DNA from 3 places in the Vibrio sp. 2033 genome. Region 3 is predicted to be linked to each of the others. Evidence: predicted binding sites of a transcription regulator. Region 3 holds the regulator's gene; each other region holds the start of a gene.
What was found. The regulator PurR, encoded in region 3, represses purine synthesis genes. The targets are predictions, from matches to a motif close to TNANGNAAACGTTTNCNTNA.
Positions count from the first base shown of each region.

Region 1: the regulator PurR is predicted to act here: its motif matches at 5,725-5,744, upstream of purM (phosphoribosylformylglycinamidine cyclo-ligase).
Region 2: the regulator PurR is predicted to act here: its motif matches at 3,054-3,073, upstream of purL (phosphoribosylformylglycinamidine synthase).

Region 1 covers NZ_JAWOVC010000020.1:38,672-45,960, forward strand. The annotation lists gene fadE (acyl-CoA dehydrogenase FadE) at 1-1,575, opposite strand, end outside; gene lpcA (D-sedoheptulose 7-phosphate isomerase) at 1,952-2,527, shown strand; gene R7P74_RS20435 (class II glutamine amidotransferase) at 2,578-3,423, shown strand; gene purN (phosphoribosylglycinamide formyltransferase) at 3,813-4,469, opposite strand; gene purM (phosphoribosylformylglycinamidine cyclo-ligase) at 4,621-5,661, opposite strand; gene upp (uracil phosphoribosyltransferase) at 5,841-6,467, shown strand; gene R7P74_RS20455 (uracil-xanthine permease family protein) at 6,584-7,289, opposite strand, start outside.
Region 2 covers NZ_JAWOVC010000007.1:125,677-132,965, forward strand. The annotation lists gene purL (phosphoribosylformylglycinamidine synthase) at 1-2,912, opposite strand, end outside; gene mltF (membrane-bound lytic murein transglycosylase MltF) at 3,212-4,789, shown strand; gene tadA (tRNA adenosine(34) deaminase TadA) at 5,378-5,887, opposite strand; gene R7P74_RS11900 (AbgT family transporter) at 6,139-7,289, opposite strand, start outside.
Region 3 covers NZ_JAWOVC010000001.1:649,534-656,822, forward strand. The annotation lists gene mukF (chromosome partition protein MukF) at 1-68, opposite strand, end outside; gene cmoM (tRNA uridine 5-oxyacetic acid(34) methyltransferase CmoM) at 71-862, opposite strand; gene elyC (envelope biogenesis factor ElyC) at 977-1,762, shown strand; gene torR (two-component system response regulator TorR) at 1,835-2,545, opposite strand; gene torD (molecular chaperone TorD) at 2,812-3,459, shown strand; gene purR (HTH-type transcriptional repressor PurR) at 3,927-4,931, shown strand; cyclic di-GMP riboswitch class I at 5,219-5,308, shown strand; gene R7P74_RS02935 (TfoX/Sxy family DNA transformation protein) at 5,425-6,015, shown strand; gene R7P74_RS02940 (TVP38/TMEM64 family protein) at 6,130-6,816, shown strand; gene R7P74_RS02945 (DUF2007 domain-containing protein) at 6,837-7,157, shown strand; gene R7P74_RS02950 (alpha/beta fold hydrolase) at 7,189-7,289, opposite strand, start outside.

The DNA of each region.
Region 1 (7,289 bases), on a different contig from region 3:
CATTTCTTCAAGAACGTACGGATGGCAACGGATTGCGCCTTGGCCAAAGATGATCATTGAGCGTGTTAGAATGTTAGCACCCTCAACCGTTACCGCGATTGGCGCACCTTGGTAACCACGAGCTAGGAAGTTAGAAGGTCCCATACAGATACCTTTACCGCCTACGATGTCCATTGCATCGATGATGCTTTGCTGGCCGCGGTGCGTACAGTGATACTTCACGATAGCTGAGATTACTGAAGGCTTTTCACCTAAGTCGATACCCGCAACGGTTAAGTTGCTTGCTGCATCCATCACGTAAGCATTACCACCCAAGCGTGCTAATGGTTCTTCAACTCCTTCCATATGACCGATCGGCTGTTTGAACTGACGGCGAATACGTGAGTAAGCACCGGTTGCCATTGCCGCAGTTTTGATGCCACCTGTTGAGTTTGAAGGTAGTGTGATACCACGTCCAACCGACAGACACTCAACCAGCATACGCCAACCTTGGCCCGCCATTTTTTCGCCACCGATAATGAAATCGATAGGAACAAAGATGTCTTTACCGCGCGTTGGACCATTTTGGAATGGCACATTGAGTGGGAAGTGTCGGTTACCAATCTCAACACCTTTGACATCAGTTGGAATAAGCGCACAAGTGATGCCAAGATCTTCTTTGTCACCAAGTAAACCTTCAGGGTCGCGAAGTTTAAATGCTAAGCCTAGTACGGTTGCGACTGGCGCTAGGGTGATGTAGCGCTTGTTCCAAGTCAGGCGCATACCCAGTACTTCTTTTCCTTCCCATTCGCCTTTGCAGACCACACCGTAATCTGGAATAGAGCCTGCGTCAGAACCCGCTTCTGGGCTCGTTAAGGCGAAACAAGGGATTTCCTTACCTTCAGCTAAACGCGGTAAGTAATGATTTTTTTGATCTTCAGTACCGTAGTGTTGCAGTAGTTCACCAGGGCCTAAAGAGTTAGGAACACCAACGGTAGACGATAGAACGCCAGAAACACCCGTTAATTTTTGTAGCACCAAAGATTGCGCGTATGCTGAGAATTCCAGACCACCGTACTTTTTCTTAATGATCATGGCGAAGAACTTATGATCTTTCAGGTATTGCCAAACTTCTGGCGGTAAGTCCGCGAGTTCATGGGTCACTTGGAAATCACTCACCATGGCGCACACTTCATTCACGGGGCCGTCTAAAAAGGCTTGTTCTTCCGCACTTAACTTAGGTGCTTGAATCGCGTGTAGCTTTTGCCACTCTGGTTTGCCTTTAAATAGTTCGGCTTCCCACCAGACGGTACCTGCGTCTAACGCTTCTTTTTCGGTTTGAGACATAGCTGGCAGCACTTTCTTGAAAAGCACTAACGCTTTACGGCTAATTAAAGACTGACGTACGCCAGGAACCGCGAGCACAGCTGCGGCGAGAACGTAAATAGCCCAACCAATAACGCCGACAGTACCTGCTACTGTAAGAGCCAGCATGGCCGCGGTGAGTAAGCTAATAGATTTCACGAGAGACATGCGGTGGTAGAGCGTAATGCCTAGCACGATCGCCATCGTGATGATTGAGAGCAAGATGTCCATATATATTTTCCTTTTCAGACTTTATAAGTTTTGTACGTCTGTATGTTAGGTAAGAGGTCTAACCAGTTGGTTTAAGTGTAATCAAAACATTAAGGAAATGTAAAACATAAGATTGGATAAAAAGTGATCTAAGTAGAGTTAAAATTCTAAAGTTGAGATTTGAGTGATGGTTTCATGAGCAAGTTGACAAGTTTATTACCATCACTAATCTAAATCTGTTGGTTCACTATCGACACTAATTCTCGTTTGTGGGTAAACTCAGAGTAATCAAACCCGAGTTCCGGTTTATGAAATGTCCGATACCAAATTGGTATCAGAACAATTTGCTCAGTGAGTCAAGAGCTGACTGAAGCCGAAATAATAAAGAGAACGTCTTATGTACCATGATCTGATTAGAAGTGAATTAAACGAAGCTGCTGAAGTGCTCAACAAATTTTTAAGCGATGACCATAACATTGCGCAAATCGAAGCAGCGGCGAAAATGATTGCTGACTCATTCAAGCAAGATGGTAAAGTATTGTCGTGTGGTAACGGTGGTTCTCACTGTGATTCAATGCACTTTGCCGAAGAGCTAACAGGCCGTTACCGAGAAAATCGTCCTGGCTATGCTGGTATTGCTATTTCAGATCCAAGCCACCTTTCTTGTGTGAGTAATGACTTTGGTTATGACTTCGTGTTTTCACGCTATGTAGAAGCGGTTGGTCGAAAAGGTGACGTACTGTTTGGTCTGTCGACTTCAGGTAACTCAGGTAACATCCTGAAAGCGATTGAAGCAGCACAAGCGAAAGGCATGAAGACGATTGCGCTAACAGGTAAAGATGGCGGCAAAATGGCAGGCCTTGCAGATATTGAAATCCGCGTGCCACACTTTGGTTATGCAGACCGCATTCAGGAAATTCATATTAAGATTATTCATATCATCATTCAGTTGATCGAAAAAGAGATGGAATAATCGTTTACGGCCACCGTTTCGAGCTGTGTTGTTAGGGAGTTTTTTAAACCATGTGTGAATTGCTCGGTATGAGCGCTAATGTTCCAACGGATATTTGTTTCAGTTTTACTGGGCTCATGCAGCGTGGAGGTCGAACCGGCCCACACCGTGACGGATGGGGGATCACCTTCTACGAAGGGAAGGGCTTTCGAACCTTCAAAGATCCCAAGCCAAGTTGTGAGTCTAAAATAGCAGAGTTGGTACAAAATTATCCCATCAAAAGTCGTGCGGTCGTTAGTCATATCCGACAGGCGAATCGTGGTGGTGTTAATTTAGAAAATACTCATCCCTTTACACGTGAGCTGTGGGGTAGGTATTGGACGTTTGCGCATAACGGTCAGCTCTCTGGCTACCAAGACTTGCATACAGGTCGACATCGACCTGTCGGTGAGACAGATAGTGAACTGGCATTTTGCTGGTTATTGAAGCAAATGGAAGATCGATATCCTGAGCCACCAAAGGATATGGAGTCGGTATTCTTATATGTTGCTAAATGTTGTGATGAGCTAAGAGAGAAGGGTGTATTTAACATGCTTCTGAGTGATGGTGAGTATGTAATGACGTATTGCACCAATCATTTGTATTGGATCACAAGACGCGCACCGTTTGGAAAAGCTGCTTTGCTTGATGAAGATGTGGAAATTAACTTCCAAGAAGAAACAACGCCACACGATATCGTTTCTGTGATCGCAACTCAACCTTTGACGGGCAACGAAGCTTGGCAGCGTATGAAACCTGGCGAATACGGCTTGTTTCACCTAGGTGAACTAGTCAAAAATAATGCCTCTGAGCTGGTAAATGTGCCGTTTGCGGCGGCTAAGCCGGGCAATCAAGCGCCAACCGAACCGTTAGAGTGATGGTCTCTTACTCTGAATATAAAAATAAAGCTCGCTTAATCGCGAGCTTTATTTTTATGCGTTTTAAACCGAGGGCGGATACGGATGAGCATTCTTACTTTCTAGAGTGCTGGTAGTAGAGTCCTAGTCTCGCTAAGGCTTGCTGTAAAGACGTAACTGATAGAAATTTCTCATAAAACACCTCGTCAGTCTGAACGGTGAAGAACAAACCAGATTCAGAATCTACTTTCCGAGTGTTATGTTACTCAAGTGGTTATGGGATTTTTTAGAATGTTGGGTTTTAGGTTTCTAGTCTCACCATGGTTTTCTTGAATCAAGTTTATAAGTATTAAAACAACCAAGAGCAGCCCTCAGGCTGCTCTTTTGTGCTTGGAGTTTATTATTCAGGGCTACTCATCTGAGGCGTACCCATGTACGCCAAGCTCTGCGCCATCTAAATAGGCTTTACCATCCTTCATGATCAACCGCTCGTCTACCAGCCACTTAGCCACCATAGGGTAGATTCGGTGCTCCTGCGCCTGAACACGTGCCGCAAGTACACTAGCATCATCGTCTTCGAACACAGGAACTTTTGCTTGCAGTATGACAGGGCCACCATCAAGCTCGTCCGTTACAAAGTGCACACTCGTACCATGTTCTTTATCGCCAGCATCAATTGCTCTCTGGTGTGTGTGTAGCCCAGGATATTTTGGTAGAAGAGAAGGGTGGATATTGATCATCTTACCCATGTAATGAGAAACAAATGCGCTGCTCAGAATGCGCATGTAACCAGCAAGAATAATCACGTCTGGTTGGTATTCATCTATTTGACTCATTAGCTCTGCATCAAAGCTTTCACGCGAGCTGAATGCTTTAGGGTCGACAAAGTGACCGTCCACATCAAACTTTTTTGCACGTTCTAAACCAAAAGCATCTGCTTTGTTAGAGAACACGGCTGCCACTCGTGCGTTTGGCATGCTGTCTTCGCAAGCTTCTAAGATAGCTTGCAGGTTACTTCCGTTACCCGAGATGAGGACCACAATGTTTTTTAGGGTATGGTTTTTCATGATGTCGAGAGCGCCTTGGTATTGTAGGTTGGAGTTATGTAGCTTCTAAATTACCTACTAATAGAATGGTTTTTAGTGTTCTAGATAGCAAAATGAGGACCTAGTCATCTAGTGCCCTCATTCTTCTTATCTTTTGAGCTCGATTTGCAAATTATTGGATTTCAACTTGCTCTTCGTTCGCGTCTGCTTGTGCGATTTGACCAATCACCCACGCGTTTTCGCCTTCTTCTTTAAGAAGAGCAACTGCTGCATCTGCCTGGTCTTTCGGTAGTGCGACGATTAGACCTACACCACAGTTGAATGTGCGGTACATTTCGTGTGTGTCGACGTTGCCTTTCTCTTGTAGCCACTTGAAGATAACTGGCCATTCCCAACTGTTACCATCGATAACTGCTTTCGTGCCTTCAGGCAGTACGCGTGGGATGTTTTCCCAGAAACCACCACCAGTGATATGAGAAATCGCATGGATGTCGTGTTTCTCAATCATCTTAAGTGCTGACTTGATGTAAATTTTTGTTGGTTCTAGTAGGTGCTCACCAATAGTGCGGCCTGCTAGCTCTTCGCTCTTATCTGCACCAGATACTTCTAGGATCTTACGGATAAGGGAGTAACCGTTTGAGTGTGGGCCGCTTGAGCCAACAGCGATAAGTGCATCACCAGCAGCGACTTTCGTGCCGTCAATCACGTCTTCTTTTTCTACTACGCCAACACAGAAACCAGCTACGTCGTAGTCTTCGCCTTCATACATGCCCGGCATCTCCGCAGTTTCGCCACCAATTAGGGCACAACCTGCTTGAACACACCCTTCTGCGATACCTGAAACAACATCCGCTGCGGTATCAACGTCTAGTTTGCCTGTTGCGTAGTAATCTAGGAAAAACAGTGGCTCTGCGCCTTGCACGATAAGATCATTTACACACATTGCCACTAGGTCGATGCCAATCGTGTCGTGCTTGTTCATATCCAGTGCTAGGCGAAGTTTTGTGCCAACGCCATCAGTACCAGAAACCAGTACAGGTTGTTTGTATTTAGTTGGCAATTCGCATAGCGCGCCAAAACCACCGATACCACCCATAACTTCAGGGCGACGAGTGCGTTTTACCGCACCCTTAATACGATCCACAAGCGCGTTGCCTGCATCAATATCTACACCAGCGTCTTTATAGCTAAGAGAAGAGTTGTTACCACTCACAGGGAAGTCCTCGGTATTAAGTTGGATATGAAAACGGCGCTATTCTAACAGTGCTTAAACATAGATAGCAAACGTTTGCGTCTGTTTTTTTCTTTAGTGATTTATCCTGATATCCCTGTGAAAATCATGTATAATCTGAAGGTTTGTTTAAATATTGCCAACTATAGCCGGAGATGGACATGAAAGTTGTTGAAGTAAAGCACCCTCTAGTAAAACATAAAATTGGTCTAATGAGAGAAGGTGACATCAGCACAAAACGTTTTCGTGAGTTAGCGACTGAGGTCGGTAGCCTACTTACTTACGAAGCAACGTCAGACTTTGAAACAGAAAAAGTGACCATTGATGGTTGGAACGGTCCGGTAGAAGTAGACCAGATTAAAGGTAAAAAAGTAACCGTAGTGCCAATCCTACGTGCAGGTCTAGGCATGATGGATGGAGTTCTTGAGCACATGCCAAGCGCACGTATCAGTGTTGTGGGTATTTACCGTGATGAAGAAACGCTTGAGCCAGTTCCTTACTTCAACAAGCTTGCTTCAAACATCGAGGAGCGTATTGCGCTTGTTGTTGACCCAATGCTTGCAACAGGTGGTTCTATGATTGCTACTATCGATCTCCTAAAAGAGAAAGGTTGTAACCAAATCAAAGTGCTGGTACTTGTTGCTGCACCAGAAGGTATTGAAGCGCTAGAAAAAGCACACCCAGATGTTGAGCTATACACTGCGGCAATCGATGAGAAGCTTAATGACAAAGGCTACATCGTTCCGGGTCTAGGCGATGCAGGTGATAAGATCTTCGGTACTAAGTAATTCTTTGATGTATTACTATGACTGAACAGAAAAAGGCTTGGTGAAAACCAAGCCTTTTTTGTATCTACAAGAGGAGAAAAGTAAGACACGCCACCTAATAAAGCGGCGAAGACGTACTATTTCGCGCTTTCTTCTTCCATTTGTGCGTTATCCACAACGTGGTTTTCACCTAAATCGTTTGGTAGCACAAGGTTAAGAATAATTGCCACGATACCGCATAGGCTCACACCTTGTAGACTGAACTCACCAATACCGAAAGCCATACCACCAATGCCAAACACAAGGGTTACGGCAACAATCACTAGATTACGAGACTTATGTAAATCAACGTTATTCTTGATCAGTGTGTTGAGGCCTACCGTTGCGATAGAGCCGAACAGCAGAATCATGATGCCGCCCATGACAGGAACTGGAATCGTTTGAAGAACCGCACCTAGCTTACCTACCAATGCAAGTACGATTGCGGTGATTGCTGCCCAAGTCATGATCACAGGGTTAAATGCTTTGGTTAGCATTACCGCTCCTGTTACTTCACTGTAAGTGGTGTTTGGTGGAGCACCCACCATCGAAGCCGCGATAGTTGCCACCCCGTCACCTGCGATTGTGCGGTGAAGGCCTGGTTTTTTCAGGTAGTTTTTACCTGTAACGTTTGAGATAGCAAGCATGTCACCTACGTGCTCAACCGCAGGTGCGATAGCGACAGGAATCATGAACAAAATTGCGTTGATATTGAACTCTGGCGCGGTGAAGTTTGGCATGGCTAGCCAAGCCGCTTGTTCTACGGGAGTGAAATCAACCACACCGTAGAATAGAGAAACAGAG
Region 2 (7,289 bases), on a different contig from region 3:
CCAGAAGTGATAACAAAGTCGTCTGAAGCTTCAACAGAACCAATCACATGTGAGCATGCCTCTAAGCCGTTTGCCGCCAGAGTAGATAGAACTGAATCTAGATCATCATTCTTAACTTGAACAACCGCACCTAGCTCTTCGTTAAATAGAACGGCTAGCGCATCGTCACCCAGCTCTGCGATGTTCGCTTTTACGCCACAGTGACCCGCGAACGCCATCTCAGCCAGTGTAACAAACAGACCGCCGTCGCCTTTATCGTGGTAGGCCACTAACTTGTCATCACGTACTAACGCTTGCATTGCATCAAAGAAGCCTTTTAGCTGCTCTGCATTATCTACGTCAGCAGGTTTGTCACCCAGCTGTTTGTATACTTGTGCCAATGCTGTCGCACCTAAGCGGTTTTTGCCGTTACCCAAGTCAACAAGAACTAGAGAAGTATTTCCTTTGTCAGTGCGTAGTTGTGGAGTCACGGTCTTACGTACGTCTTCCACACGACCAAATGCCGTGATAACTAGCGACAGTGGAGATGTGACTTCTTTGCTCTCGCCGTTTTCTTCCCACTTGGTTTTCATCGACATGGAGTCTTTACCAACTGGGATAGTCAAACCTAAAGCAGGACACAATTCTTCACCAACCGCTTTCACTGCTTCGTAAAGACCCGCATCTTCACCTGGGTGACCCGCTGGAGACATCCAGTTCGCAGACAGTTTAATGTGTTTAATATCACCGATGTCTGTTGCCGCAATGTTAGTTAGTGACTCACCAACGGCTAGGCGAGCCGATGCTCCAAAGTCTAGTAATGCCACTGGCGTGCGCTCACCCATCGACATTGCTTCGCCATGGTAAGTGTCGTAGCTTGCCGCTGTTACTGCGCAGTTTGCTACTGGTACCTGCCAAGGGCCAACCATTTGATCACGAGCAACCAGACCCGTTACTGTTCGGTCACCGATAGTAATTAGGAATGTTTTTTCTGCAACAGCAGGAAGACGAAGTACGCGATCCACCGCTTCATTAAGCTCAATACCATCACGAACAATGGCAGGGCTTTCCACTTTTAGTGTGGTTGCGTCACGGTGCATCTTCGGTGGCTTACCAAGCAGGATATCCATTGGCATATCGATTGGCGTATTGTCGAAGTGAGAATCTTCTAGCGTTAGATGACGCTCTTCTGTCGCCACACCCACCACTGCATACGGTGCGCGTTCACGCTTACAGATGGCGTCGAATGCTTCCATGTTTTCTGGCGCTACCGCTAGAACGTAACGTTCCTGTGATTCGTTACACCAGATTTCCAGTGGGCTCATGCCCGGCTCATCGTTTGGTACATCGCGTAATTGGAACTTACCGCCACGCTCACCGTCGTCGACAAGTTCAGGCAATGCGTTAGAGATACCGCCTGCACCCACATCGTGGATAAATGCGATTGGGTTGTCGTCGCCTAACTGCCAACAACGGTCGATCACTTCCTGACAGCGACGTTCCATCTCTGGGTTTTCACGCTGTACTGAAGCGAAGTCCAGATCTTCTGCTGACTGACCAGATGCCATGGAAGATGCCGCACCACCACCAAGACCGATGTTCATTGCCGGACCACCAAGTACGATTAGGCTCGCACCCACAGGGATCTCTTTCTTCTGTACGTGTTCATCGCGGATGTTACCCATACCACCAGCAATCATGATTGGTTTGTGGTAACCACGAATTTCTTCACCCGCATGAGAAGTGACTTTTTCTTCGTAAGTACGGAAGTAACCCAATAGATTTGGACGACCAAATTCGTTGTTGAATGCCGCGCCTCCTAGAGGGCCTTCAAGCATGATGTCTAACGCATTTACAATACGACCCGGCTTGCCGAAGTCGGTTTCCCATGGCTGTTCAAAACCAGGAATACGTAAGTTAGAGGTTGTAAAACCAACCAGACCCGCTTTTGGCTTACCGCCGATACCCGTCGCGCCTTCGTCACGGATTTCACCGCCTGAGCCAGTCGATGCGCCCGGCCATGGAGAGATTGCCGTTGGGTGGTTGTGCGTTTCTACCTTCATCAAGATGTGCGTATCTTCATGGTGGTACGTGTATTGACGAGATTTAGGGTCAGGGAAGAAACGCCCCGCTTTAGAACCTGTCATAACGGCTGCGTTGTCTTTGTATGCAGACAGTACATAGTCAGGTGTCGTTTCAAAAGTGTTTTTGATCATTTTGAACAAAGACTTAGGTTGATCTACCCCGTCGATAGTCCAATCTGCGTTAAAAATTTTGTGGCGACAATGCTCTGAGTTCGCCTGAGCAAACATCATCAATTCAATGTCGTTTGGGTTACGCCCAAGCTTAGTAAAGTTCTCTACCAAGTAATCAATTTCATCTTCTGCGAGTGCCAAGCCAAGGGAAACGTTTGCCTCTTCAAGCGCAAGACGACCGCCAGCTAAGATATCAACATGTGCGACAGGCTTAGGCTCTGCAACAGTAAACAATGCTGATGCGGCTTCAAATTCTGTGAATACTGTTTCCATCATGCGGTCGTGAATTAACGCTTTAACAGCGTCAGCTTGAGCTTCTGAGAGAACAACTGAAGATTCGACATAATAAGCCGTACCACGCTCTAGACGTTTTACTTTATCCAAGCCACAGTTAACAGCGATATCGGTAGATTTAGAAGACCAAGGCGAGATAGTGCCAGGACGAGGCGTGACAAGAAGTAGAAGACCTTCAGGCTCATGCTCTTCGATGGTTGGACCGTAAGTTAGTAACTTTTCAAGTTTTTCTAACTCTTGGTCATCAAGGTCTGACTTTAGATCGGCAAAGTGCATAAACTCGGCATAAATGCCAGTTACAGGCAGATCTTGTTCACGACAAAGTTCCAGTAGTTTATTAACACGAAACTCAGAAAGAGCTGGGGAGCCACGCAAAATTCTCATGTGCTTAGGTCTCTTATGCAATTGATTAAGGTGATATTGGAATAAATTCAGACACTTAAAATAAGCCCTGTCGAACCTATGCCGATTCCACCTCGTCATTGCGAGCGCATTATATAGTAATTGTTTTTGTGATGTAACACCAAAAGCAACCGTTTGCGTCATTTTTTTTGTCAAATTTGAATTACAACTAAAATGTCGATAAAACACACAATGTCACGTTATAAGTGTGTGATTCACTTTGCCCCATGAGCTCGCTTTGATATAAAGGCAAATAGAAATTTTCCAAGATGTACCTATTAATGCAAATAAGTCACTTCAACCGGCTCAAGCGCAGTGCTCTAATTTTAGTTTCTGTTCTTTTGCTCTCAGCTTGCCAGATTGAGTCGGAGCCCAAAAGTGAATTTGAAAAAATTCAAGAACGTGGTGTGCTTCGTGTTGGCACGCTAAACAATCAGCTTTCCTACTACATAGGTCCCGATGGTCCCGCAGGGTTGGATTACGAATTGGCGCGTCAGTTTGCGGAACAGCTCGGCGTCAAACTCGAGATTAAACCAGCCTTTCGCCAGGCTGAGCTTTTTCCTGCTCTTAAGAAAGGAGATATCGATATCATCGCTACGGGTTTAAATCAAACGTCACAAGCAGTCAAACGATTTAGACCAGGCCCTGCCTATTATTATGTAAGCCAACAAGTGGTATATAAAAAAGGGCAACTTCGACCACGTGATATCGAACAACTCATTGAATACCAAGCCTCGAAAGACGACGAGTCCGACGAAGATACAAATGCAGGCGCTCAAACATTAAAGATCGTTGAACAATCGCAATATGTTCCGACCCTAACAGCGTTAAAGAAGCAGTATCCAGAACTTCAGTTTGAAATTGTTGGTGATGCTGACACGAGAGACTTACTCAAATACGTATCGACGGGTGAGTTACGTTTTACTGTGACTGATTCGGTGGAACTTTCCCTTGCTCAACGCCTTTACCCCGATCTTGCGCTCGCGTTTGAACTTACAGAAGATCAACCAGTATCTTGGTTTACTCGACGTTCTGAAGACGAAAGTTTGTATGCGATGCTGATAGAGTTTTTCGGTAACATCAAACAATCAGGAGAACTGTCCACCCTCGAAGAAAAGTACATTGGTCATATTGAAGCATTTGACTACGTTGATACTCGCGCATTCATTCGAGCTCTGGATGACAAATTGCCTAAATGGGCACCTTTATTCCAAAAATACAGCGAAGAGTTCGACTGGCGCTTAATTGCAGCATTGGCTTATCAAGAGTCACATTGGAAACCAACAGCAAAATCGCCAACGGGTGTTAGGGGGATGATGATGCTTACTCTGCCAACAGCGAAAAGCGTCGGGGTAACAAACCGTTTAGACCCTGAGCAATCTGTTCGTGGTGGTGTCGAGTACTTACGTCGCATTGTAGGTCGCGTGCCTGATAGCATCAACGAGCATGAAAAAATATGGTTTGCGTTAGCTTCATACAATATTGGTTACGGCCACATGATGGACGCACGACGACTCACCAAAGCACAAGGTGGCGATCCGAACGCTTGGGCCGATGTAAAAGATAGGCTGCCTTTACTGCGTCAGAAGCGCTATTACAGCCAAACTCGCTATGGGTACGCCAGAGGCGATGAAGCGCGTAATTACGTAGAAAATATTCGACGTTACTACCAATCCATCATTGGTCATGTCAGCCAACAGCCAGCGATTGATGAGAATAGCGATGACTTGCAAGTGATTCCGCCGCTCAACCCCGACATTTTGATATCGGGCGCAGTAGAGACCGTCGTAGAACAAGTCTCTGGCGCTTCTGACGTCACGGTTGAAGAAGACACCGAACAAGAAAGCATTGAAGAATAAACCCGCGGTAAACTAAAAAATGACGAGCCTATGAAGCTCGTCATTTTTGTTGAGTCCTAACGAAAACTTATCTAGACTCCAATATTCTGAGTGACACCAACCACACTCAACCATTCCTTTGGTTGGTCGCCTTTTCTTCATCGTTAGTAAAACTGATTGCTTTGTAACAGATTACTTTACAACCACATGGTTTAGCTCACTTGATGAAGCGGCGCTTTCGGCTACACTCTGCCGAAATAACGTCACTCCTATTATTAAGCATCGTATTGAAATTGTTTGCTGGCTCTGTGCAATGCAGAAGTCAAATGAAGAACGTTTAAACCATACAATGTTTAGTGCGATTATCGAGCCTATTGCCAAGCATCGATGAGCCGCACTTTACTGGTATAAGTCTTGTCTGCAGGAGGTTTTGAATATGAGAAGACGTAGAGTGCAGTCAAAGCGTTTAAATAACACAGTAGCTGCTATCCGACGTAAACGTAAACTGACATGTATGAAAAAGAAAGTAAGTTCACGTAATCGTGTTTTTGTACATTTAGTCAATCACTAGTGCGTCCAAGCAAACATCTACCACGTTGTAGGTGTTTGCTAGCCCTCACTACTCCTACTACCTTGTTCGCTCTCTCCATTTTCTAATGCTTTTTGTGCTTGCTTCTTCGCTTTAATTTCCTTTCGGCGGCGCTTAAAAAACGCTTGTAGCTGAGTACGGCACTCATCTTCTAGCAGCCCCTTTTCAATTAAGGCGTAATGGTAAGCGGCTTGACTTTCAAACAAATTAAGCACTGTTCCTGCTGCTCCAGCTTTTAAATCTGGCGCTCCAAAAACAACCCGCTTAACGCGGCTATGCAATAAGGCTCCGGCACACATTGGGCATGGCTCAAGTGTTACATATAACGTCGTATCCAGAAGGCGGTAATTTTCTAGCTTTTGGCCTGCTTTACGCAGTGTTTGGATCTCAGCATGTGCGGTAGCGTCATGGGTGCCAATAGAGCGGTTCCAGCCCTCAGCGATAATTTCACCATCTTTGACAAGCACTGCACCGACAGGTACTTCCCCCTCAGCTTCTGCTTGCTCAGCAAGCTCCATCGCTCTGCGCATAAACAATTCATCTTGAGGGGTAAACGGATGGTTAGACAAAGGAGGCTCCAAAGAAACAAAAATGATTGAAGTCGGGAATTTTATCACCAACTTCGGTTTCACTACAGCGACACATCACGGGACAAAGTTTGCAACTCCAAAAAACTAGTTACAAGACCTATCGATGTTCGTTGTGCGAGAACAAAAAAAGCGCAGATCGAAGACCTGCGCTTTTCGGCTGCCAATTAGTGGCTTTCACACCCTACACGTTTTTACATGGTGTAAGTGTAAGGAGCTTGAATGCCTAGTGGGATACCTACCATCCAATAAGCAACTAGGAAGATAGACCAACCGATCAGCATTGCGATCGAGAATGGCATCATTAGTGACGCAAGCGTACCGATACCAGCCGACTTCACATAACGCTGACAGTAAACCACTACAAGAGGGAAAAATACCATTAGAGGCGAAATGATGTTCGATACAGAGTCACCCACACGGTAAGCCGCTTGAGACAGCTCAGGCGAGATACCAACCGCCATTAGCATTGGCACTAAGATTGGACCAATTAAAGCCCATTTTGCCGATGCCGAACCAATAAGTAGGTTTACAGACGCGGTTAGAAGGATCATACCGATGATGGTCACTTCACCTGGTAGGTTCATCGCTTTTAAGCCTTCTGCGCCATACAACGCTAGCATCGTACCGATGTTTGACTGAGCAAATGCAGATAAGAACTGAGCACAGAAGAACGACATTACAATGTATGCGCCCATGGTTGACATGGTGTCAGCCATCGCTTTGATAATGTCGTTGCTGGTCTTGAACGTTCCAGACACTTTACCGTAAACGTAACCAGGAATGATAAACAGAATAAAGATCAGCGGAACGATAGACTTCATGATCGGTGCTGAGAAGGCCGTAATTTCACCTTCAGGCGAGCGTAGTGCTGATGTTTCTGGAATTAACGCTGCAACAAGTAAAGCAATACCCGCCATCATTGCCCAACCTGCATAACGGAATGCTTTTGATTCCAGTTCAGTAAATGAACCTAGGTTTGGCGCAGTTTCCGCATCGTCATCAATTGGCATTTTTGACAAACGAGGCTCAATGATTTTTTCTGTCACGTACCAACCAATCGCTACAATAATGATGGAAGATAGGCCAGTAAAGAAGATGTTCGCTAATGGGTTAACCACGTATTCAGGATCAAGAACCTGCGCCGCAGTTTGCGTAAAGCCTGCTAGTAGTGGATCTATACCTGAAGGGATAAAGTTTGCAGAGAAGCCACCAGATACACCTGCAAATGCTGCCGCAATACCTGCTAGAGGGTGACGACCTGCCGCATGGAAAATAATACCGCCAAGAGGAATAACCAGAACATAGCCTGCATCTGCCGCAGTATGCGATACAATGGCAACCA
Region 3 (7,289 bases):
TGCTGCTTAACCCAGCCAACCAGCTCATCGATTGGTTGCTCTGCAGCATTGAGAGTCATCTCACTCATTGTTATTCCTGTTTATCGTTCTTTTTAGCCCACACATGAATGTAGCGGCCTAATGAGAGGTATGGCTCTTGTCGACAAAGTTGTTTTTCTAGCGCCAACACATCTTCAAACTCGTAATCACCCATGTATTCCATATTGCCTATGTAATCACTAAATGAGCGAATACCAGATTTGCCACAAATATTAAAACCTGAATTTTCTATCCACTGGTAGACTTCTTCAGGTTTTAAGCCTTTTTGCGGCTGTAGTTTAAATCTTTTTCGGTGAGGCATGCCGTCTAATATATGAGGAATGTTGCCACAAACCACGTTTTTATAGACTAAACCGTGGTGGTTGTAGAACATGACTGATGCGATGCCTCCCGGTTTTACTTGTTCTAGAACTGTTTCAAGTGCGGCCTTAGGATCAACCAGCCACTCCATCACAGCGTGGAACATAGCCAGATCGACCCGTCCATCCATATGTTCACCGATGGATTGGACAGGCGAATGAATCAGGCGATACTGCTCAAGCAAACCGTTTTTTTCAATATCCTGCTTAGCCAACTGCAGCATTTCCGAAGATAGATCACATAAAGCGATTCGATGTCCGAGCTTAGCAAGCTTTTGCGACATTTGTGCCAAACCACCACCAGCGTCTAACACTTCTAGGGGTTGCTGGTCAGCATCTAATTCACTTAGAATCTGTAGAAAATCTTCCCACACAATGATTTGGCGGATCTCCCCTTTATCGGAGCCGTAAATATTTTTTGCAAATTTGTGGGCGATATCGTCGAAATTGCGGTCTTCTGTCACTTCTGCTGAGTTATCATAACGGATTGTGCCGCTATTCTGGCACAAGGAAAGCAGGAATAAAGAGGGATACCCTCATTTTTATTATCAATTGATGTTTTTTCGGACTATTTATGTATGTTTGAGCTGAAAAAAGTAGTGTCAGCCATGCTTATGCCCCTTCCGGCATTGCTGCTGATAGGCTTGTTGGGTCTTGCTCTCATTAGTTTTACTACAAAACGTAAAACTGGCTGCTTCGTTGTTCTATTCTCTTTTGTTGGCATTTTTCTTGTTGCCTTCCAACCTGTTTCAACCAAGCTTCTTATGCCGTTAGAGCGAGAGCATAAAGCCTTTTTGCCAGTTTCTGGCACCATCGACTACGTGATGGTTTTAGGGAATGGTCATGTTATCGATGACGAAATTCCACCCACCTCGCAGTTAAGCCGTGCAGCATTAATGCGCTTAACTGAGGGCATTCGTATTTTAAGAATGTATCCAGGCGCGAAATTAATCTTATCCGGCTATGCTGGCGGATCTGAAATTAGCCACGCGAGAATGATGGCGAACGTTGCCCTAGCCTTAGGTGTAGCAAAATCCGATATCATTTTATTAGAGGATGCAAAGGATACGTGGGAAGAGGCACGTCAAGCGGCTGCATTCGTTCAGCAAAAGGAGATTGTGTTAGTCACCTCTGCAAGCCACATGAGCCGTGCATTGTATGAGTTCAACGCAGCAGGCATTAAACCAATCCCAGCTCCGACCAACTTCTTAGCTATTAGCGAAATCAGTCAACCTTGGGATAAATACTCACCTAAAGCGCGTTACTTAGAACAAACAGAGCTTTATTGGCATGAGTACTTGGGCAGTATTTGGCAAAGGTTGCGTGATACTGTCGGCCAAACACCAATGGTTGAAGCAAACTAGTATTATCTTGAAGCCACAAAAAAGGAGAGCCGAAGCTCTCCTTTTTCTTTTTACGATTGAGTTATGTTCAAACTAGTCACCAGCAAACATATAGCCCTCGCCGTGTACCGTTACAAAAATCTGTGGGTTCTTAGGATCGAACTCCATTTTTGCGCGCATACGTCGAATAAGAACATCAATGGTGCGGTCATTCGGCGCATCCACTCGATGGCTGATCATGTTCAAAATACGCTCACGACTTAACACCTGGTTAGGGTAAGACGATAATGCCACCAAAAGTTCATACTCTGCTTTAGTTAGTTTTACTGGCTCACCGTTGCGGCTAAGTGCGCGACGTTGAATGTCGAATGTCCACTCCCCAAAGCGCACAATGTGCTCTTCACTGGTTTCATTCGCTTTCGAGCTGCCACTGCGCGCTGCTGAAATACGCCACAGCAAGTTTTTAACGCGAACTAACAGCTCTCTCAGTTCAAAAGGTTTTGTCACATAATCGTCAGCACCCATTTCTAGGCCTACGATTTTATCAATGCTATCCGTGCGTCCTGTTACTAATATGATACCAATATCCGATTGGCTACGTAACTCACGAGTAAGCATCAGGCCGTCTTCACCAGGCAGGTTAATATCCAGCATGATCAGGTCTACATCGCCCGCTTGCAAAACTTCACGCATTTCCGCGCCACTCTCTGCTTCGCTGACTTGGTAGCCCTCATTTTGGAAATATCCCGCAAGCTTACTACGAGTTACAACATCATCTTCTACGACTAATACGTGATAGCTCATTTACACCACTTTTCTGTCTTCTTATTATCCAAGACGTATTCTATTCATAACTAGTAACATTTCTAGTCATAGATACATTAAAACGCAAGATTTAGCGTTTTTATTGATTCAAAACAAGCTTACCCACTGCTATTAATAAACGGTCATTTTTGACCATAAAACATAACAATTATAGTTACTGCTATTCATTTTAATTGATTACACTTAGGGGATATCCCTAATTGACTTTGTGATGCATGACTTGAAGCATCATTCAGGAGCCCAAAATGCAAGAAGTGAAAGCTTTTAATGAAAAACGCGCTGAAATTTACTGGTGGTTTTCGAGCTTGTTCGCAAAAGAACTAACAGAGAAAGAATTGGAAGCCTATCACAGTGTTGAAATTCGCAGTTTTCTCGCAGGCTTAGGTGAAAATGAGTCGCTGAAACCAGCCGTTGATAGCCTAGTTGATGCGCTGAATCGGTTACAAGATCGTGAAGATGCACAACTAGAGCTTGCAGCTGACTTTTGTGAACTGTTTTTGAAGACAGAAAAATACGGCGCTCTTCCTTACGCATCCATGTACATTGGTGAATCAGGTTTACTGAATGACAAGCCAGCTGAGGAAATGGAAAAGTTGATGGCTGAATTTGGCGTTCAAGTAGACGAAAACCTAAAGGAACCTGCGGATCACTTAGCCGTTGAGCTCGACTTTCTCGGGAACATGATTATCCGCTCAAACGAGCTTGAACAAGAAAAACACATGGAAGAAGCCTTCGTTAAACAAAACGACTTTATCCAGCAACAATTGATGTCTTGGTTACCTCAGTTTTCAGACAAATGTAAACAATTCGACGAATTTGGATTTTACTCGAGTGTCGCGAAACTATTAGTTGCATTTTGTAAACTAGACAGCGCCTACCTTCTTGGTGAATAATTGCCGCCTATTTTTAGGGAGCCTGCCTATCGGGCTTCCTGTATGCCGAAAGTGACCAATTGTAAGTAACTTGGGTATAATATTCGTTTGCCTTAACTTAGCGCAAAGACGCTTGGTTATTTAGCAGTCAAAATGTGACTTCAAATACACAAATCTCGTGCTGAAAACATTGCTAGTCAGTCCACATAGGGCTAAAATGTGAGCGCAAACGATTAAATATGATTTATATGTAAACCGCTGAAATATAGCGGTTTTTGTGTTTTCTTAACAGGTTGATGGCAATTTCTCATCAGATAGAAAAAAGATAAAATTCATCGACCGATGCTGCTACGCACCCTTTTGTCGCACTTGGATCAACCGCTGCCGAGACACTTAGCGCCAATTTTATATTGCTAGGTGTGAAACCATTAGAGCATCAGGTACATCCAATACGACATATTTCAGTAGCTCGATACAGGACACCATTTATGGCCACGATAAAAGACGTTGCTCGCTTAGCCGGCGTTTCCACTACGACAGTTTCGCACGTTATCAATAAAACGCGTTTCGTTGCAGAAGCAACGCAAGAAAAAGTAATGAAAGCCGTTGACGAGCTGAATTACGCGCCAAGTGCCGTTGCACGCAGCCTAAAATGCAACTCAACTCGTACGATTGGCATGTTAGTAACTCAATCAACTAACCTATTTTTCTCAGAAGTGATTGATGGCGTTGAGAGCTACTGTTACCGCCAAGGCTATACTCTGATTTTATGTAACACAGGCGGGATTTACGAAAAACAACGCGATTACATTCGTATGCTGGCTGAAAAGCGCGTTGATGGCATCCTAGTGATGTGTTCTGACTTAACCGAAGAACTAAAAGAGATGCTTGACCGTCATGCGGACATTCCTAAAGTGGTCATGGATTGGGGCCCAGAGAGCTCGCAAGCAGACAAAATCATGGATAACTCAGAAGAAGGTGGCTACATTGCGACCAAACATCTGATTGACAATGGTCATACGGATATCGCTTGTCTAAGCGGTCATTTTGAAAAGCTTGCTTGCCAAGAGCGCATTGCAGGTTTCCGTCGCGCAATGAGCGAAGCGAACCTAGCTGTAAATGAAGACTGGATCCTTGAAGGTAACTTTGAATGTGATACGGCCGTATTAGTTGCAGATAAAATTACCGCAATGGACAAGCGCCCGACGGCGGTATTCTGTTTTAACGACACAATGGCTCTCGGCCTAATGAGCCGCTTGCAACAAAACGGGATCAAAATTCCTGAAGATATTTCAGTGATCGGCTACGACAACATCGAGCTTGCAGAATACTTCTCTCCACCGCTAACGACTATCCACCAACCTAAACGTCGTGTTGGTAAAAATGCATTCGAAATTCTACTTGAGCGTATCAAAGATAAAGAACACGAAAAACGAATTTTCGAAATGCAACCTGAGCTTGTAATTCGAAATACTGTGAAAAAAATGAACTAAATTTCACTGTATTTAACACGGTTAAATAAGCGCTCTACAGGGGCGCTTATTTTTTTGGAAAAATTAAGCATTCTCTAATACTTCACACCACTCTAATAACAATTGACTAACGTTAACTCCCTGTTTTATATAAATGTAATATATATTAAGAACTCCTTTTCAAAGGCCAATTTGCACCTTTCCATATGCAAAATAGAGCATTCAATCTATCATTTTTATTGAACCGAAATCACACTTTTAACGCTAAACCGTGATGTTAATTCAATATAAGAAGTATGCTCATTGTGTCACGCACAGGGCAAACCATTCGAAAGAGTGGGACGCAAAGCCTCCGGCCTGAACCATATTACGATATGGAAGGTAGCGGGGTTACCGATGGCAAGTGTGTAAGCAATGACTTTACTCTGTAATGACATTGTTTTTACGCATGTTTGCTACTCTCTCGGACCTGACTTTTGGTGGCGTAATATTAATTACACCGAGATAACAAAACATGGATAAACCGATACTCAAAGACTCTATGAAGCTATTTGAGGCACTTGGTAATATCAAGTCGCGCTCAATGTTTGGTGGCTTCGGACTATTCGCTGATGAAACAATGTTTGCACTAGTGGTAAACAATCAGCTTCATATCAGAGCAGACCAAAAAACTTCATCTGACTTCGAGAAACAAGGGCTAAAGCCTTACGTTTATAAAAAACGTGGCTTTCCAGTCGTTACAAAGTACTACGCTATTTCCAGCGATTTATGGGAATCAAGCGAACGCTTAATCGAAGTAGCGAATCAATCATTGAAAAAGGCAAAGCTTGAGAAAGAACAGCAAGCAAGTACAAAGCCTAACCGTTTGAAAGATTTGCCTAACTTACGACTGGCTACCGAGCGCATGCTAAAAAAAGCCGGCATCGAATCCGTAGAGAAGCTTGAAGAGGAAGGTGCGCTTAACGCCTATAAAGCGATAAGAGATACGCACTCTGCAACCGTCAACATTGAGTTGCTATGGGCACTAGAAGGTGCTATCAACGGCACTCATTGGAGTGTGGTACCTCAAGCTCGCCGAGATGAGTTGATGAACGGCCTCCAATAAAAGTCGGCCTAAAAACTATCTTGTAAAACCGCAGTCTAATCTGCGGTTTTTTTGTGAAATTTTTTCGGTTTTCCTACTGTCTTATTACATATATCCCAAATTGGAATCAAAATTATGAATAAGAAACTGATATTAGGTCTCATCCTACTAGCGGCTATCGTCTTTTTAGGTATTAACTTTGGCCAGTATTTAACCTTAGAGAATGCAAAAGCCCAACAAGAAGCACTAACTACATACATCGATCAGAATTTTGTATTCTCGGCTGCGATTTACTTTTTTACCTACATTGCAATTACCGCTTTTTCTATCCCAGGAGCGGCAGTAGTCACCTTACTTGGTGCAGCCTTATTTGGTTTTTGGACAAGCTTGCTACTGGTTTCTTTCGCTAGCACTATGGGGGCAACACTGGCCTTCTTGAGCAGCCGATACTTATTGCGTGACTGGGTACAAAACAAATTCGGAAATAAACTCAACGCAATTAATCAAGGTGTCGAAAAAGACGGAGCTTTTTATCTATTTTCCTTGCGTCTAATCCCTGTATTCCCTTTCTTTCTAATCAACTTACTGATGGGCTTAACGCCGATGTCTGTAGGTAGATTTTATCTCACTAGCCAAATAGGTATGCTGCCAGGCACAGCCGTATATCTGAATGCAGGTACTCAATTAGCAACAATTGAAAGCCTATCGGGCATTGTTTCACCCGCAGTATTAGCGTCTTTTGCGCTATTGGGACTATTTCCAATCATCACTAAATGGGTTATGGATAAAGTAAGGCCGACACCAAGTCAGCAAAACTCGTAATTGGTGAAGTGGGTATTTTGATGAAAATATTTATCGCTAAAAACCCAGCAGAAGCACACATTGTATGTGAGCTGCTTAAAGTGGAACAAATTTACTGTGAAGTTCGTGGAGAAGGTATTTTCGGCTTAAAAGGAGAACTGCCGTTTGGTGATGATACCGATCCTTATGTGTGGCTTTTTGACACTGCACAAAAGATGAAAGCTGAAGAAATAGTAAAAGCATATCGAAAACAATCCGATAGGCATGAGTATCAAGATTGGCAATGCCCAAAATGTCATGAAATAAACGAAGGGCAATTTGGTGCATGTTGGCAATGTGGATATCAACTAGGAGAGCTATAGCGGCTCTCCTATTCAGTGGATACACTCAGTTTTAAGCACATACAGCTTGCTGTTTAATAAACTCGATGGAGTGTTGATTGAAGTCTTCTGGACGCTCTACATTGCATACATGACCACAATTCGGGATTTCTC